DNA from 4 places in the Micromonospora sp. NPDC048909 genome. Region 3 is predicted to be linked to each of the others. Evidence: riboswitches for the same ligand, from Rfam matches in the RefSeq annotation. Region 3 holds a riboswitch; each other region holds the start of a gene.
What was found. Region 3 has a riboswitch for cyclic di-AMP ahead of AB0C04_RS03630 (hypothetical protein). Riboswitches for the same ligand answer to the same signal wherever they lie in the genome.

Region 1: another riboswitch for cyclic di-AMP. It lies ahead of AB0C04_RS23715 (C39 family peptidase); the one in region 3 lies ahead of AB0C04_RS03630 (hypothetical protein).
Region 2: another riboswitch for cyclic di-AMP. It lies ahead of AB0C04_RS01355 (NlpC/P60 family protein); the one in region 3 lies ahead of AB0C04_RS03630 (hypothetical protein).
Region 4: another riboswitch for cyclic di-AMP. It lies ahead of AB0C04_RS07095 (hypothetical protein); the one in region 3 lies ahead of AB0C04_RS03630 (hypothetical protein).

What each region holds. Positions count from the first base shown of each region.
Region 1 covers NZ_JBEZFU010000009.1:183,579-187,901, reverse strand. Annotated here, with positions in the region: gene AB0C04_RS23730 (acyltransferase) at 1-686, shown strand, start outside; gene AB0C04_RS23725 (hypothetical protein) at 779-1,129, shown strand; gene AB0C04_RS23720 (hypothetical protein) at 1,309-2,079, shown strand; cyclic di-AMP (ydaO/yuaA leader) riboswitch at 2,365-2,506, shown strand; gene AB0C04_RS23715 (C39 family peptidase) at 2,735-3,580, shown strand; gene AB0C04_RS23710 (alpha/beta fold hydrolase) at 3,730-4,323, shown strand, end outside.
Region 2 covers NZ_JBEZFU010000001.1:275,534-279,856, forward strand. Annotated here, with positions in the region: gene AB0C04_RS01345 (NlpC/P60 family protein) at 1-564, shown strand, start outside; gene AB0C04_RS01350 (N-acetylmuramoyl-L-alanine amidase) at 631-2,652, opposite strand; cyclic di-AMP (ydaO/yuaA leader) riboswitch at 2,892-3,027, shown strand; gene AB0C04_RS01355 (NlpC/P60 family protein) at 3,094-4,080, shown strand; gene dcd (dCTP deaminase) at 4,141-4,323, opposite strand, start outside.
Region 3 covers NZ_JBEZFU010000001.1:754,638-758,960, forward strand. Annotated here, with positions in the region: gene AB0C04_RS03625 (carbonic anhydrase) at 1-304, shown strand, start outside; gene AB0C04_RS03630 (hypothetical protein) at 404-1,423, opposite strand; cyclic di-AMP (ydaO/yuaA leader) riboswitch at 1,427-1,558, opposite strand; gene AB0C04_RS03635 (YibE/F family protein) at 1,725-3,092, opposite strand; gene AB0C04_RS03640 (heavy metal translocating P-type ATPase) at 3,790-4,323, shown strand, end outside.
Region 4 covers NZ_JBEZFU010000002.1:188,484-192,806, forward strand. Annotated here, with positions in the region: gene AB0C04_RS07085 (SRPBCC family protein) at 1-300, shown strand, start outside; gene AB0C04_RS07090 (hypothetical protein) at 304-825, opposite strand; gene AB0C04_RS07095 (hypothetical protein) at 973-2,043, opposite strand; cyclic di-AMP (ydaO/yuaA leader) riboswitch at 2,048-2,177, opposite strand; gene AB0C04_RS07100 (cation diffusion facilitator family transporter) at 2,331-3,245, opposite strand; gene AB0C04_RS07105 (AAA family ATPase) at 3,350-4,323, opposite strand, start outside.

The DNA.
Region 1 (4,323 bases), on a different contig from region 3:
TCGTGGTGGCCGTGCCGCTGCTGATCCTGGCGCTCTGGCCGGCCCAGGCGCTGGTGCCGGAGGCCGACCGCTGGTGGTTCACGCAGATCTTCCCGCCGGTGCGGTCGCTGGAGTTCTGGATGGGCGTGGCCGCCGCCGAGCTGATGCGCCGCGGCCGGTGGCGGGGCCCCCGGCTCACGTCGGCCAGCGTCCTCTTCGTCGCCACCTGGGCGGTCGCCGCCGCGTGGGTCCGCGCCGAACTCTGGGCCGCGCTGCTGTCGGTGGCGTACATCCTGGTCATCACGGCAGCGGCCGACGCCGACGTGCGCGGCCGGCGCTCACCGTGGCGGTCCCGCCCGATGATCTGGCTCGGCGAGGTGTCGTTCGCCTTCTACCTGGTGCACGTCTTCGTGATGATGACCGTGCTGCGGCTGACCGGCGACTGGGGCGTCGGGCTGCCCGGCTGGCGCGGGCCGGCGGTGGTGCTCGGCTTCCTGCTGCTGAACCTGGTGCTCGCCGGGCTGCTGCACCGCTACGTCGAGATGCCGATGATGCGTCGGCTCGCGCCACGCCGGCGGGCCCGCCCGGCCGACACCGCGCCGCCGGCCGCGCCCCCCACCGCGCCGCCCGCCACGGTCACCGTTCCGGCGCCGCGCGCGGGCACCGCGACCCCCGCCGACCAGCCGGCGTACGTCGAGTCGCGCTGAGGCTGTCCACCCTGGTCAGTGCCCTCGGCGCGGCGTCGGCGACACGCCCGTCACGCGATGCGACCCGGCGGCGCCGACGGTAGCGTGGTGCCGTGCCTTCCGTCGCGCTCACCTGTCCCCTGTGGTGGGTCGCGCGATGGGCGGCCCGGCTGCTGACCAGCCTCGCTGTCCTCGGTGCCCTGAGCCTGGGAGCGTCGGCCACGGACGCGCCGGCGCCGGCGGTGGCGCCGGTGGCCGGCTCGGTCGCGGGGCACCACGCCGGCGCCGACGACACGCTGGCCGCCGAGCAGCGGGTTCCCACCGGCGTTCTTCCCTCCGTGGTGGCCGGTCCGGCCGCACCGGCGCCGGCTGGCGCGTCGACCGTGGTGGTCGCCGCGGACGTCCGGCCGCCGCTCTCGGCCACGCCGGCCGCCCGGGCGCCCCGGGCCCCACCGGCCGCCTGATCGCACCCCGCGCAAGCCGCCCGCCGCCGCGCCTGTCGAACCTCCCCGCCGCGCCCGCCCGACGACCCGATCCGGGCTGTTCCACTGCCCCAGCTCCGGGCAGCCCGACAGTGGCCCGCGATCACGCCGGAAGCCCCGGCCGTCCCGCACCCGCCTCCGCTGCCCGTTAGGTGCCGTCAATGGAGAAGACCGTCCTCTACCAGTTCCTGATCGAGGTGCCGCAGGCCGCCGCCATCTGGTCGGCCCTGCTGGTGCTGGCCCTGACCGTGCTCACCGTGCTGGTCGCCCGCCCCGAGCGCGACCGACCGGACGACACCCCGCCTGCCGCCCCGACCGAGCGGGAGCTCGCCGCGGCCGACGCCGCCGACCTGCGCCGGTACGCCGACGAGGTGGCCGTCGCGGCCGCCGGGGCCGCGCAGACCGCCCGCCGACGGCGCGCGGACTGGCTGGCCACTCAGGCCGAGGCCGAGCGGGCCTGGACGGCGTACGACGAGGCGGAGGCCGTTGCCCGGCGGTTCGCCGGCGCGGGCGCGTTCGGCCCGCCCAGGACACCGCACACCCCCGCCGAGTACGCGGCCCGGGAGCGGCACCTGCACCGGGCCGCCACGGCGGCGCACTGGCGCGGCGAGCTGACCCTGCGGCAGCTCGGCGACGTGCTGGCCCACCGCAACGGCTGGGATCCCCGGCGGCACCCGGTCGAGCAGGAGGTCCTGCTGGCCCGGGTGATCCGGGACGGCAAGCTGGCCGAGCACCGGGCCGCGGTGCAGCGGGAGCGGTCGGCGTGGCGGGACGCCGAGTTGGCCGCCGAGTCGGCCCGGACCCTCGCCGCCGAGGCGTACGCGGCGGCGGCGCGGCTCCGGCCGGCCCGGGTGCCGGCGCCCCGCCGGGCCGAGGGCATCAGCGCCGCACGGGCCACCGTCGGGCGTTGGCGGCCGGCCCGGGTGGGCTGATCCGACGATTGTTCCGTGACCCCGGTCACAGAGCGCCGGAAACGGTCAGCCGGAACAGTGGGCACCAATCTCGCAGGGGTTCCGGGGCTGTTGTCGCCGACCTGTCCGATTGTCGCCCTCCGGTGCCGGCAGAACTGCTCGTCCCATTGAGTCACGCCAGTGTCCGTACGCGCAAAAAAAATTATCATGATCGACGTTTACGCAGGTGGGTAAGGGTTGGCAGGGTCCATACCTACCAGTAGTGTCGGCGCGTCCGGTGCGGTAACCGATCGCAAGAGGCGACGCCGCGCCGACCCGCCTAATCGAGTTCCACGAGCCGGGGACCCACAAGCATTTCCGGGGTGAATCCGCGAGCCACGGCCCGCGGTAGGGCGATCTTCCCGCCCGAATCCGTCAGCTAACCCGGTCGGCGGTGTCGGAAGGAGTTCAATCCTCGTGTCATCCGCTCCCACCCCTTGGTCGTCCCCACCTCTCCACGGCACCGCGGTGCCCGCGCTCGCCCGCCCCGTAGCGGCGAGCTGACCCCGGCACCCGCGTCTTCCGCCCGGCCACCGGGCGTTCCCCTGAGCGGTCCACCACCCGCGGACGAGATCCGCGCGGTCACGCCTGCCTGTCCTCGGACGCCGGCGCGGTGCGTCGCTCTTCCCCTCAGTCCGTGGAGGATCCCGTGAAGCACACCCTCAAGCGCCAGCTCCGTCGTCTCGCCACCCAGCGTCCGGTGCAGGTCGCCGCCGCGTCCGCCGCGGCGCTGGTGCTCGCGTCCGGCACCGGCGCGCTGCTCCACAACGGCGACGACAAGCCCGTCACCCAGCACGCCTCGGCCTCGGTGGCCGAACTGCGCAGCGACAGCGTCGCCTCCCGGGGCGAGGCCCGGACCAACCCCTCGACCAGCAGCTCGCCGTCGACCGCCGCGCCGTCGGCGGCCAGCCCGGCGCCTGCGGTCAAGAAGGCCGTCGACCCCGACCTGACCCGCAAGCCGGAGCCGCCGAAGCCGCCGGCGAGCAAGATCCTGGACTACGACTACCAGGCCCAGACCACGTACTTCTACTGCGGCCCGGCCGCCACCCGCAACGCGCTCAGCGCCGCCGGGATCGAGCGCAGCCAGGACGCCCTGGCCACGCAGCTCGGCACCACCGAGATGGGCACCAACTCCGCCGAGGACACCACCCGGGTGCTGAACGCGGTGGTCAAGGGCGACCCGTACCGGACCCGGATGTTCCCGGGCGCGCCCAGCCCCGCCCAGATGGACCGGCTCCAGGCCGACGTGGTGGCCGCGGTCAGTGACGGGCGCGGCGTGGTCGCGAACATCGTCGGCGACGCCACCGACGTCGACGGTGGGTGGCACTCCTTCTCCGGCGGGCACTACATCGCCGTGGTCGGCTACCGGGACAACGGCCGGACCGTGAAGATCGCCGACTCGGCGAACCCGGCGGTGCCGTCGTACTGGATCACGACCATCGACCTGGCGAACTGGATGGCCACCCGCGGCTACTCCGCCTGAGCAGACAGCAGGACGTCGGGCGTCGGCTCCCTCAGGGAGCCGGCGCCCGCTGCGTTGGTGGGCGGAATCCTGTCGGATCCGCTACCTCCGGCTGTCGTCCGCCGACCGGACACTCGCCCGGCAGCCGGGCCGGTGGCACACTGCGGACCATGGTCGATGACACCGGTACCCGCGCCGACCGCCAGCCCGTCCTGCTGCTGCTGCACGGGCTGGGCGCCACCGGCGAGGTGTGGCTGCCCTGGGCGCCGCTGCTGGAGAGCCGGTGGGCGGGACGGTGGCTCGCACCGGACCTCGCTGGGCACGGCTGGTCACCGCCGCTGCCGGCGTACTCCTTCGGCGCGCTGGCCGAGCGGGTCGCCGCCGCGCTGGCGCCGGGCGACCGGTTGGTCGTGCTGGGGCACTCGTTGGGCGGCGTGGTCGGGCTGGCGCTGGCCGCCCGGGCCACCGGGCTGCCCGTGGACGCGGTGATCGGGCTCGGCATCAAGGCCGTCTGGTCCGAGGCCGAGCTGGACAAGGCCGGCGAGCTGGCGACCCGACCGGTCACCTGGTTCGCCAGCCGGGACGAGGCGGCCCGCCGCTACCTGCGGGTCTCCGGGCTGGCCGGGCTGCTGCCGCCGGACCACCCAGTGACCGAGGCCGGGCTGCGCCAGGTCGACGGTCGCTGGCGGCTGGCCATGGACCCGGGGGCCTTCGCGGTGGGCAGGCCGGACCTGCCCGCCCTGCTGGCCGGGACCGACGTGCCG
Region 2 (4,323 bases), 480 kb from region 3:
GAGCGCAAGGAGGTCGAGGGGGTGCTCAAGGTCCGCGCGAAGTTCGACGCGGAGAAGCAGAAGCTCGACGCGCTGATCGCCACCCAGGTCAAGCAGCAGGACGAGCTGGCGGCGAAGAAGAAGAAGATCGACGCCGAGATCAAGCGGCTCGAGAAGACGCTGCCGGTGACCACGGTCAAGACGGCGGCGTGCCCGACCGTGAACGGCGTGGTCAGCGCGGCCGCCCGGACCGCGATCAAGACCGCCTGCCAGCAGGTCGGCGACCCGTACGTCTGGGGTGCCACCGGGCCGAACTCGTTCGACTGCTCCGGCCTGACCCAGTACGCCTACAAGGCCGCCGGGATCAGCCTGACCCACTTCACCGGCGCACAGTGGAACGAGGGCAAGGCCATCCCGCGCTCCGAGGCGCGCCCCGGTGACCTGGTCTTCTTCTTCAGCGACCTGCATCATGTCGGCCTCTATCTCGGCAACGACAAGATGGTGCACGCGCCACGGGCCGGTAAACCGGTCCAGGTGGCGAGCATCAACAACATGCCGGTCGCCGGGTTCCGCAGACCCAGCTGATCCATCCGTGCCACGACGAGGGCCCCCGGTCGAATCGACCGGGGGCCCTCGCGTACGTGCCGACGGCTAGCGGGGCGCGCCCAGCGGTGACGGGAGCAGCAGCACGTCGTCCAGGTTGACGTACATGATCCGGTGGCCGAACTGGATCTGCGCGTACCGCAGGTCACCGCGGATGACGGTCCAGTCGCCGGGCGACGACCCGTCGAAGGTGACCGCCCGGTAGTACTCGCTCGGCACGATCCCGCCGAGGGCGTACCGCTGCCCGGCGGCGAAGGTGTACTGCAACGGCGAGATCGTCTGGTAGGGCACCCCGGCCGGATAGGCCGCCTGCTCCGGGTAGGCCCGCCCGTAGACCGGCACGGTCGCCTTCCCCGGCCGCGGAGTCACCACGAAGCCGGTCGCCCACTTCGCGGTCCGCACCGCGGCGGGGTTGTGGAACCACGCCTTCTGGCCGAGGTACCAGATCGCCGTCCAGTCGCCGCGCACCTCGGCCACCGCGTACGTCTGCCCCGCCGAGGCGCGGGCACCGTGGTCCGAGATGTACATGGTGTCCGGTGTGCCGTCTGGCCGCTCGGCGAGGTCGTTGACGAGCGGCGCGTCGTGGCTGGGCGCGCTGTGCAGGATCACCGCGGACGAGCCGCGCAGCGGGCAGGGCTCGGCCGGCGGCGGCGGGGTCGGCACGCCGGGCGGCTGCTGGTTGCAGCCGATGAAGGCCGGCCGGTTGGTGGTGACGTCCGGGTCGATGGTGACCAGGCCGGTCCAGGCCGTGCCGGTGGTCCGGAACGGCGCCCTGAGCAGGTCGAAGTAGTGCGACCAGTCCCAGTAGGGGCCCGGGTCCCAGTGCATTCCGGCGACGGTGGACGCCACCGTGCCGGGAACGTTGTCGTGCCCGATGATGTGCTGCCGGTCCAGCGGGATGTTGAATCGCAGCGCCAGGTGCCGCACGAGCTTGGCCGAGGCCCGGTACATCGCCTCGGTGTACCAGGTGCCGTGCCCGGCGAAGCCCTCGTGCTCGATGCCGATGGACTTGGCGTTGACGTACCAGTTGCCGGCCTGCCAGCCGACGTCCTTGGCCTTGATGTGCTGGGCGACGTGGCCGTCCACCGAGCGCAGCGTGTAGTGCCAGCCCAGGTAGTCCGCCTGCTGCACCAACCCGACGCTGGGGCCGTAGTAGCCCTCGGTGTCGTGGATGACGATGTACTCCAGCTTCTGCTGCGCCGGACGGTTGCCCAGGTCGTGGTTGCCGTAGTCGCCGGCGCCCGGGCCGTACTTCTCGTAAGGCGCCGGGATCCACTCGCAGCCGAGGCCGACCGGGCACTCCAGCCCGTCCGGCCGCTCCGCCCGACGTAGCCCGAGCTGGTGCAGCCCGGACTGGTCGGGGCTGACCGCCCGGGCGGCGAGGGTGACCTGGTGGCCGTCGTCGGTGCGGCGGCTCGCACCGGAGCGGAGCTGGTCGTACACCTCGTCGGCGAAGGCCGCGGCGGTCTCCTCGGTGTCGGCGCCCGAGTAGCGGGCGACCGCGCCGTACCACGCGGCCGGGTCGGTCCTCGCGCCGAGCGGGCCGCCGAGCTCCCGCTGGTACGCGGCGAGCAGCGCGGCGCCGCCGCGGATGTTGGTGGCCGGATCGGAGCGGAGCGCGTCCACCGTCGCGCCGGTGAGCGTGGCGGCGGCCTGCATGGTCTGCACCGCGGCGGCGAGCGGGGCGTTCCTGCTCGCGGCGGCGCCGGCCGGCGCGGTGACGGTGAACGGTCGGGACTCGTCACCGCGCGGGTCCTCGTGCGCGTCGACGTGGAAGCCGGCGGGCTGCGACGTGACGTGGGCGACGTCGGTCAGGTGCAGCGGCCCGAACCCGCCGCTGGTGCTCGGCGTGCCGGCGTGGGTGTCCCAGCGGGACTCCAGGTACGAGACGCCGAGCAGGACGTTCTCCGGTACGCCGTACTCCGCCGCCGCGGCGGCGTACTGCTGCTGGCGGTCGTCGGGCGGCGCGGCGGTGGCCGGGCCGCCGCCGAGTGGCACGGCTGCCGCGGCCGTGACCACGGCGGCGGTGAGCAGGGCGCGCCTGCTCCTCGACAGGGTTGAACGGTGCATCGAACCCCCCAGGTCGGACGGGTAGGGATGGGGTCACCTTGGCCCTGGCGCGACCACTGCGTCAATACCTTTCCATCTATCAACATTCACGGAAGGAAATCTTCATGACGGACCGAGGGTGCGCCACCGCGACTCGGGTACGGAGTGTCACGGCCCCATGGGTTGCGGATCGATAACGACCATCTCTACTCTGGTCATTCGTCGGCCCGCCAACAGTTCCGTCCAGCCGGGGCGGTAACGGTCCGACACCGCCGAGTCGCTCGCGAGCGAGCCGGGGACCCAGGTTTCCGGGGTGAATCCGCAGTCACTGCGGTAGGGCGCCTACCTTCCCGCCCGAACCCGTCAGCTAACCCGGTAGGCGGTCAGGAAGAAGGAGTCCGGAGCCCGGTGGCCCACCAAGCCCCGCGGCCTCCGTCCGAGTGGCCGGCGACAGCCGGCCCGGTGACGGTTGCGCCGCGCCCACGCTGGTCCCGCTTCACCCTCATGCTCGCCGCACTGCTCGGCGTCGCCGTCGTCCTGACCGGTGGCGCCAAGGCGGCCCACGCCGACCCGTCGGTCGCCGAAATCGAGCGCCAGATCGACGAGGACTGGAACAAGCTCGAACCCATCATCGAGCGGCACAACGCCACCCGGCAGGACCTCGCCGCCAAGCGCAAGCAGGCCGACGCGCTGGGTGCCCGGATCAAGCCGCTGCAACTCCAGGTCGACCAGGCCATGGACAAGGTCAGCGCGCTCGCGGTACGCGCGTACAAGGGCGAGAACGTCCTCACCATCAACGCCGTGCTCGGCAGCCAGAGCCCGAGCGAGGTGGTCGGCCAGCTCGAGCTGCTCGACCGGTTCGCCCACAACCAGCAGCAGGACGTGCAGCAGGTGGCCAACCTGCGCGACCAGCTGGCCCGGCAGAAGGCGCCGCTCGACGAGATGGTCGCCCAGCTCACTCGGACCGAGGCCCAGCTCGCGGCCAAGAAGAAGCAGATCAACGCCGAGATCGACCGGCTGCAGAAGCTCCGGATCAAGGTGTACGGCAACGGCGGCGGCGGTTCGCTGCGGCCCGCCCCCTGCCCGGCAACCTATCCGGGTGGAGCCGCCGGCACCGCGGTCAAGTTCGCCTGCGCCCAGATCGGCAAGCCCTACGTGTGGGGCGCCGAGGGCCCGAACTCGTACGACTGCTCGGGCCTGATGCTCGCCGCCTGGGCGAAGGCCGGGGTCTCGCTGCCGCACAACGCGGCCCAGCAGAGCCGGGTGACCAAGAACGTCAGCCGGGCCGAACTGCGCCCCGGTGACCTGGTCTTCTACTACAGCGACATCCACCACGTCGGCATGTACGTCGGCGGTGGTTGGGTGGTGCACGCCTCGCAGGCCGGCGTACCGGTCAAGATGAAGAAGGTCGACGACGGCCCGATCCACAGCTACGGCCGACCCGGCTGATCCGCGTACTGATGAAAGGGCCCGCTCCGATGCCGGAGCGGGCCCTTCGTCGTGCCGGGATCAGCGGGTCGGCCAGGCGCGCCAGTTCTGCCAGGAGCGGCTCGGGGTCGGGCCCCGCTGGCCCTGGTAGCGCGAGCCGTAGACGGCCGAGCCGTACGGATGCTCGGCCGGCGAGGAGAGCCGGAAGATGCAGAGCTGCCCGATCTTCATGCCCGGCCAGAGGGTGATCGGCAGGTTCGCCAC
Region 3 (4,323 bases):
CGCCACCGGCACCCCGCCGCCGGGACACCTCGGTGCGGTGGTGGACGCCGTGGTGCCCAGCCTCCGCCGGGCCGCCGCCGAGGGTGTGGACGACATCAACGGGATCGTGGACATCCACATCGCCCAGACCGTCGAGGCCCTTCTCGGCAACTCCACGGTGCTGGCCGCCGAGGTGGCCGGTGGGCGGTGCGCGGTGGTCGGCATGTCGTACCGGCTCGCCGCGGGTGAGGTGCTCCAGGTCGCCGAGGTGCCGGCGGGGGGATCCATCGCCCCGGTGGGCCTCGACGCGCCGGCGGGCGCCTAGCAGGGTCGACCCCGGCCCGCCGGTCGTGGGCGGTCAGCTCGCCCGGGTACGCGAAGGGCCGCCCCACGAGCGCGGAGCGGCCCTGTCGTGCGGATGTCGCTAGAGCAGCGACATGTGCACGTGGTCGGTGTGGTTGGAGGGCCCGCTGTAGGACTTCCAACCGGTCGCCGGGAACCAGATCTGCCTGTTCCAGATCACGTAGTAGATGCCGAGCCGGTCGGCGTTACGGATCAGGAACGCGGCCACGTTGTTGCCGTACATCCGGGTGTCGTTGTTGTGCCACGGCGCGAAGCCGCTCTTCTGCAGTGACCAGTCACAGGCGCGGCCCTTCGGGTGCTCCCACGGGCCGCCGGAGCGGTAGCAGCCGACGAACCGGTTGAAGCCGGCCCGCTTGACCTCCTTGTACGCGTGCAACGTGCGCGGGGTGACGCAGCCGGAGGTGGTGGGGTCGTTCTCGGAGCACGACTGCGGCTTCCAGTCCCCGTCGGCGGTCCGGCCCGGGCCGATCCGGGCGACCGGCGAGGTGGCCGAGACCAGGCCGCCGGTGAAGCCCTTCCCGCCGACCAGCGCCAGCGCCTTGTCCGCTTCGCGCTTCTGCTTGGCCATCACCGCGGTCTGCTTCTGCTGCTCGCGTACCTCGGCGTCGATCGCGAGCTTGGCCAGTTCGGCCCGGCTCTTGATGGCGTTGACCTTGGCAAGCTTCTGCCCGTTGACCAGGTTGAGCTCGTCGAGGCCGGCGGCGCGCTGGACGAACGAGTCCGGGGCCTTGCTCTCCAGCAGCACGGCCATCGCGCCGATCCGCCCGGTGCGGTAGGACTGAGCGGCGATCTGCCCGACCTGCGGGGCCAGCGCGTCCAGCTCGTCCTGCGCCCGCTTCACCTCGAGGGCGAGTTCCAGCTGGCGCTTCTTCGACTTCTCCAGCTTGATCTTGGCCGAGGAGTAGCTGCGGTTGGTCGCCTCGATCACGTCGTTGAGCAGCTTGGGCTCGCCGTCCTCCTCATGCCCGGAGGGGGTGCTCGGGGTGGGCGCGGCGGACGCCGGGAGGGGCCCGGCGAGCACGGCCAACGCGGCGAACACGGCCACCACAGGTGTCAACCAGCGGCGTAGGGGTGCCGTCACAGTGTTCCCTTCCATCGACCGCCGACCGGGTTAGCTGACGGGTTCGGGGCGGAAGTGGCCCCTACCGCTGGCGCGGATTCACCCCGGGTACCTGGGTTCCCGGTTCGCCCCTTGGCGATTGGGCGGTGGTACCGCAGGCGCCGCTGCGCGCCTTCGTCGGTAACCGGCAGCGAGGTTACCTGAGAGTCGACCCGTGGATCTACGTCCGGATGCCGACTAAAACCGTCATTTCGCCATTGCGCTGGGTGATCAGTGACGTGGTCGTCAGGTCGTGGGACCCGCCTGATCACGCTGCGGAGTGTCACCATGCGCTGTCTGTGCTCCTGTCCGGGTCGGGCCACCACTTCCGGGTGGCGGGGGATGGTTCCGGATCTCCGGCCGGACCGGGCCGACCCGCACCGAGCGCCTCCAACGCCTCGGCCCGGTCCGGCGCCGGCCGGGCGGCGGGGGTGGTGGGAGTGCCGTCGCCGGCGCGCTCCGGCGTTCCGTCGTGACCGGCCGTGGTCACCAGCGCGGCCAGCGCGGTGGTCAGCGGTACGGCGGCGATCAGGCCCAGCGTGGCGACCGCGCTGCGGACGATCTCCTGGGCCAGGAACTCGCTGGTGAGGATCTGGCTCACCCCGCGGGAGTCGGCGGTCAGCAGGAGCAGCAGCGGCAGCGAGGCGCCGGCGTACGCCAGCACGATGGTGTTCACCGTCGAGGCGATGTGCGCCCGGCCGACCCGGGTCGCGGCCCGGTAGAGCTGCCGGCGGGACAGGCCCGGGTTCGCGTGGGCCAACTCGGTGACCGTGGCCGCCTGAGTGACGGTGACGTCGTCGAGCACGCCGAGTGAGCCGATGATGATGCCGGCCAGCAGCAGGCCGTGCAGGTCCACGTCGGCCTGGAACATCGACAGCGTGGTGGCGTCCTCGCTGCCGAAACCGGTGAGGTGGGTGGCGGCGGTGGCCAGGGTGCCGAGCAGCCCGGTGAGCACCAGGCTGCCCAGGGTGCCGAGCACGGCCACCGAGGTCTGCGCGGTGATCCCGTGCGTCAGGTAGAGCACCACGAACATGATCAGCGCGGCGCCGACCACCGCGACCAGCAGGGGCGACCGGCCCGCGCTGATTCCGGGGAGGACGAAGGCGAGCAGGATGGCGAAGCTGGCGGCCAGGCCGGCGAGTGCGGCCACCCCACGCCACCGGCCGAACGCGACGATGGCGGCGGCGAAGACGACAGCCAGCCAGATCAGTGGCGTGCCCCGCTGGTGCTCCGCGATGTTCCAGCTGCTCGCCGTCGGATCGGCCGGATCGGTCAGCTCGACCAGGATGATCTCGTCGCCGGCCTCGACCCGTGGCGCCCCCGGACCGGCCGGAATCGGGGTCTGCACCTGCTGTCCGGCGGCCGGGCCGGTGTCCACCCGTACGCTGACCGTGCCGCAGGGTTCCGACCCGGTCTCGGGCGCGCCCTCGGGGACCTCCGGCGCGGGCGGGCAGGACTCGCTCACCACCCGGGTGACCGTGCCGTGGTAGCGCGGCACGTCGGCACCGGCCTCCGGCTCGGGCGAGTTCCAGGGCCAGAGCACCAGAGCGGCGACCACGGTGGCGAGGACGAGGGGGACCACCGTCGCGACGAGGATCCGTCGCACCCGGGGCGGGGTGGACGGAGCGGGACGGGTGTGGTCGGCGCCCAATGCGAGTCTCCCAACGAATCCGAGGCGGGGTACGTACCGGCGGGGCGAACGGTTCAGCGCCGCCGGACGACCACCGGGGTAGGCGCCTCGGATGGCGCCAGGGTGGTGCGACGGTGACCCACCGTGAGCGCGACGCCCGACCGGTTCCGGCCGCGGGCGGCGGACGGTGCCCGACGGTGCGGTCGGGCCGGACGGTGCGGGATCCGGAGAGCCATTGTCGGAATGCTAACCAGGTGTGGCCGACGCCGCCGCTCGCGTGGGGCGGTGTCGGGGCACCGCATGCCGGGGAAGGTGCCCGCCGGGCCGGCCGGGCGGGCATGGTGGAGGCATGCCCGTGCACCCGCGATCGCCGGAGCCGGATCACGGCACCTCCGCGCCCGCCCCGCCGCGGCGCGGTCATCCGGGGCGGGGCGGACCCGGTGGCCGGCCAGCTCACGACAGCCCTGCCGGGCCGGCGGGTCACGACGACCACGCCGCTCCGGCCGGCCGCGAGAACCAGGCCGGGCCCGTCGGGCCCGCCGGGCGCGACAGCCACGACAGCGACGCCGGACCGGCCGGGCAGGACAGCCCGGCCGGGCACGACAACGGGGCCGGCGACGACAGCCACGCCGGGCGGGCCGGGCGCGGCGAGCACGCGGGCCACGGCGGGCACGACAAGCACGGCGGGCACGACAAGCACGCCGGGCACGACCCGGAGATGTTCCGGCGGCGGTTCTGGCTCTGTCTGCTGCTCACCGTGCCGGTCGTGGTCACCAGCCACATGGTGATGGAGTGGTTCGGCTACCGTCTGGAGTTCCCGGGCCGCTCCTGGGTGGGGCCGGTGCTCGGCTCGGTGGTGTTCTGGTGGGGCGGCTGGCCGTTCCTGGTCGGCGCCGTACGCGAGGTCCGGGACCGGGCGCCGGGCATGATGCTGCTGATCGCCATGGCGATCAGCGTCGCCTACGTCGCCTCGCTCGCCACCAGCCTCGGCGCCTTCGACCTCGACTTCTGGTGGGAGCTGGCCGCGCTGGTCACCATCATGCTGCTCGGTCACTGGCAGGAGATGCGGGCCATCGGGCAGGCGCGGGGAGCGCTGGCCGCGCTCGCCGCGCTGCTCCCCGACCAGGCCGACCGGGTGACACCGGACGGCGGGGTGGAGTCGGTCCCGGTCGTCGGGCTACGGGTCGGCGACGTGGTGCTGGTCCGGCCGGGCGGCCGGGTGCCGGCGGACGGCCGGGTGGTGGACGGCGGT
Region 4 (4,323 bases), on a different contig from region 3:
CGGTTGGCCGCCGGTCCGCTCCGGTTCCGGACGACCTACCAGGCAGACCTGCTGGTCAGCACGGACGACGAGATCGTCATGGTGGCCCGGCAGTGGCCGGCCACCACGGTGCGCAACCACACCCGGCTCCGCGCCGAGCCCGGCGGGCTGGTCCGGATCGACGTCGAGATCACCCTCGCCGCGCCGGCGCCCCTGTTCCGGTACGCCTTCCGGCAGGCGCAGGCGGCGCACCTGGGCCTGGCCAGCCGGCTCGCCGCGGTGCTGGACGCGGCCCCGGGCGGCCCGAGCGCCACCGACTGACGGTCAGCGCGCCGGGCGTCCGGCCACCGCCGAAGGGCGGCGGCTCGCCACCGGCGCGGCCGCCCGGCGCGGCCGGCCCCACGGCTTGTAGGTGGAGAGCACGGTCGCGATGATCATCAAAGTGGTGGACACGGCGGGCGCGATCACCAGGTCGGCCCGGTCCCTCGACGGCAGCGTGGCGCCGAGTTCTCCGGCGGCGCGTAGGTTCGGCGTGAGCAGCAGCAGCACCAGCCCGACCATCACCGTCGTGATGAGCAGCTTGACCAGCACCCAGCGGTGCCGCAGCAGTCCCCACGGGGTGAGCAGCGCGCTGGCCACGCCCACCAGCCAGACCAGCACGCTGAGCGGGGCGAAAAGGGCGGTGCCGATCAGCGCGGCGACCGGGTAGACCACGGCCGGGTCGGCGCCCCGCTGCACGGAGATGCCGAGGGTGAGCAGGACCAGGTCGGTGCCGAGCCACCCGAGCGAGGTGACCAGGTGCAGCGTGAGCAGCGCCTTGCGGGTGCGGGGCGGTATCCGGGTCATGCCGCCGATGCTGCCCGCGCGGGCCCGCCGGTTCGTCCGGCGACCGACGACACCTCGGCTACGCCCGGCGACGTAGCGCTGCCGGTGGCGACGCCACGGCGTGCGTACGCCGGGCGGCCCGCGGTGCGGACCGCCCGGCGGGCCGGGTCAGTAGACCGACAGGTGCACGTGGTTGGTGTGGTCGCTGGACGGGTCTCCGCCCGCCCCGCTGTACGACTTCCAGCCGCTGCTGGGTAGCCAGATCTGCCGGTACCAGATCACGTAGAGCACGGCGAGCCGGTCGGAGTTGCGGATGAAGTACGCCGCCAGGTTGTTGCCGTAGGTCTTGTCCCCGCCGGTGGCGTCGCCGCCGAAGCCGCCCTTCTGCGCGGCGAAGTCGCAGGCTCGACCCTTTGGATGCTCGCCCGAGCCACCGTTGCGGTGGCAGGAGACGTACCGGGTGAAGCCGGCCGCCTTGGCCTGGTTGAGCGCGTGCAGCGTGCGTGGGGTGATGCAGCCGGTGGCCGGGGTCGGGTCGTTGACGCTGCACGACTCCGAGGGCCAGGAGCCGTCGGAGTTGCGCCGGGCCGGGGTGGCCGTCGCGGTGGAGGTGCCCCGGTTGGAGACGTCCGCGGCGCGGGTGGCGTTGTTGTTGGCGACCGTCAACGCCCGCTCGGCCTGCTCCTTCCGCTTGGCCATCACGGTGACCTGCTTGCGCTGCTCGCGGATCTCGCCGTCCAGCGCGGCCCGGGTCCGGTTCGCCTCGTCCCGGGTGGCCAGCAGCTCGCGCAGCACCCGGTCCTCGTTGGCGGCCACCGCGTCCAGGGCGGCGGCCCGGTCCATGAAGCCGTCCGGGGAGCCGCTGTTGAGCAGCGCCGACATCGCGCCGAGCCGGCCGGTGCGGTAGGCCACCCCGGCGATCTCGCCGACCTTGCCGCTGCGCACGTTCAGCTCGGCCTCGGTGGTCTTCAGCTCGGCGCCGAGCTGCTGTTGGCGCTTCACCGACCGGTCGAGTGCGCTCTTCGCGTCGAGGTAGCCCTTGCTAGCCGCCTCGAGCTGGGCCCGCAGCGCGGGGGTGCCGCCCTCCTCGTCCTGCCCGGGGGCCGCGGCGAGCTGCCCGGCCGGGGGAGCGGCGCCGGCGGCGGTGCCGGGGGCGATCGCGACGCCGAGGGCGAGCGTCGCGGCGATCAGGGCCGCCATTCGGGCGGCGCGTCGTCGTACGGGTGCCACTGGTGGCATGCACATGTCCTTCCGTCAGCCGCCGACCGGGTTAGCTGACGGGTTCGGGACGGAAGATCCCTACCGCTGACGCGGATGCACCCCACGAACGTGGTTCCCCGGCTCGCCGTGCGGCGATTAGGCGACGGTCACCGCCGGCGCCGATGGGCGCCGCCTGGCGGAGGCCGGGACCGAGCCTACCGGTGCCAGGGCGACCTCTGCAGCAGAAGTGACAGAGGGTGCTGCTGTGGTTACCGGAAAATCCGGCGTAAGCGGACGATAGCCACCCTGAATTAAGAGAGTCCTCATCACCACTCCACCGACCCGCAGGCCCCGGAGGTCGCTCCGGGCTCGATCTGCAACGTGGCGTGCTCGATGTGGAAGTCCTCGCTGAGCGCCGTCCGGGCGGCGGCGAGCACCGCGCCGACGTCGGCCCCGGGCGACATGGTGAGGTGCGCGGAGGCCACCTCCATGCCCGAGGTGAGCGTCCAGACGTGCAGGTCGTGGACGCCGGCCACGCCGGGCACCTCGGCCAACCGGTCGTGCACGGCGGTCACCTGCAGGTGCTCCGGGGCGGCCTGGACCAGGATGCGGACCGCGGCCCGCCCGAGCCGCCAGGTGCGGGGCAGGATGAACACGCCGATGGCCACCGCGACCAGCGGGTCGGCCCACCACCAGTCGGTCACCGCGATGAGCGCCGCCGCGCCGATCACGCCGAGCGAGCCGAGCAGGTCGCCGAGCACCTCGAGGTAGGCGCCCTGCAGGTTGATGCTCTCCCGGGCGGCCGAGCGCAGCAGCGCGAAGGCGCCCAGGTTGGCCAGCAGGCCCAGCGTGGCCACCACCAGCACCGGGCCGGCCAGCACCTCCGGCGGGTCGCCGAAGCGGCCGACCGCCTCGACCACCACGTAGACCGCGACCCCGGAGAGCAGGACGGCGTTCGCCAGCGCGGCGAGCACCTCGAGCCGGTAGAGGCCGAAGGTGCGTTGCGGATCCTGGTTGGCGTGTCGGCTGGCGGTGATCGCGGCGAGCGCCATGCCGATGCCGAGCACGTCGGTGAACATGTGCCCGGCGTCGGAGAGCAGGGCCAGCGAGCCGGTGCGGAACGCGGCCACGGCCTCGACCACCATCAGGCCGCTCAGCAGGGCGAAGGCCGCCCAGAGCCGGCCACGGTGATGCTGCGCGGCGTTCGCCACCGACCCGTGGTGGTCATGACCTGCGCCCACCAACTCACCCTCCGCCGACGGTCCGGACCGGTCAAATATATGCTCACATTGCTATGTGTGCAAGTAATCGACCGCGCTCAGTGGCGGCGGTGCCTCGCACGGTGTCAGCCGGTCGGGTCGATCGTGGTGAGCCGCTGGGTGGCCCGGGAGAGCGCCACGTAGAGCGTCCGGACGCCCGAGCCGGGGTCGGCCCGGATCTCGCTCGGCGCGACCAGCACCACCCCGTCGTACTCCATGCCCTTGGCCTCCAGGCTGGTCACCACCTGCAGCCGGGGAGCGTTCAGCGGGCCGAGCCAGCCGGCCACCTCGTCCCGACGCGGCACCGGCGTGATCACCCCGACCGTCCCCTCCACCTCGCCGAGCAGCGTGGTCACCGCCGCCATGGTGGCGGTCCGCACCTCGGTCGCGGGCACCACCAGCTCGACCGGGTCGACCCCGGTCGAGCGGACCGCGCTGGGCAACGTGAGGTCCGGGTAGAGCCGGCGGATCTCGGCCGCCGCCACCGCGAAGATCTCCGCCGAGTTGCGGTAGTTGGTGGTGAGGGTGAACTGCTGCCGGCGCCGCCGGCCCAGCGCGTGGTCGCGGGCCCGGGTCAGCTCCGCGGGGTCGCCGGTCCACGCCGTCTGCGCCGGATCGCCGACCACCGTCCAGGACGCCAACCGGCCCCGCCGGCCGATCATCCGCCACTGCATCGGCGAGACGTCCTGCGACTCGTCCACCACCACGTGCGCGTACTCCCGGTAGTCCTCCGGGCGCTGCCGGGCCGCCTCCCGGGCGGCCCGCTGCCGGTCGGCGAAGGTGCTCAGTTCCCGCACCCCGCCGGCGAGCTGGTACGGGTCACGCTTCGCCCGGGCGGGCCGCACCGGCTGGCCGAGCATCGAGTCCAGCTCGTCGAGGAGCGCGATGTCGGCGATCGTCAGCCCCTCGGCGTCCAGCGTCCGGTACGCCGCGTCCAGCAGCCGGATCTCGCCGCCGGCGAGGATGCCGCCGGCGTAGCGGCGCAGCCGCTCCGGGCGGGCCAGCCAGCCCAGCACGTGCCGTGGGTGCAGCCGTGGCCACCAGGCCTTCAGGAACTCCC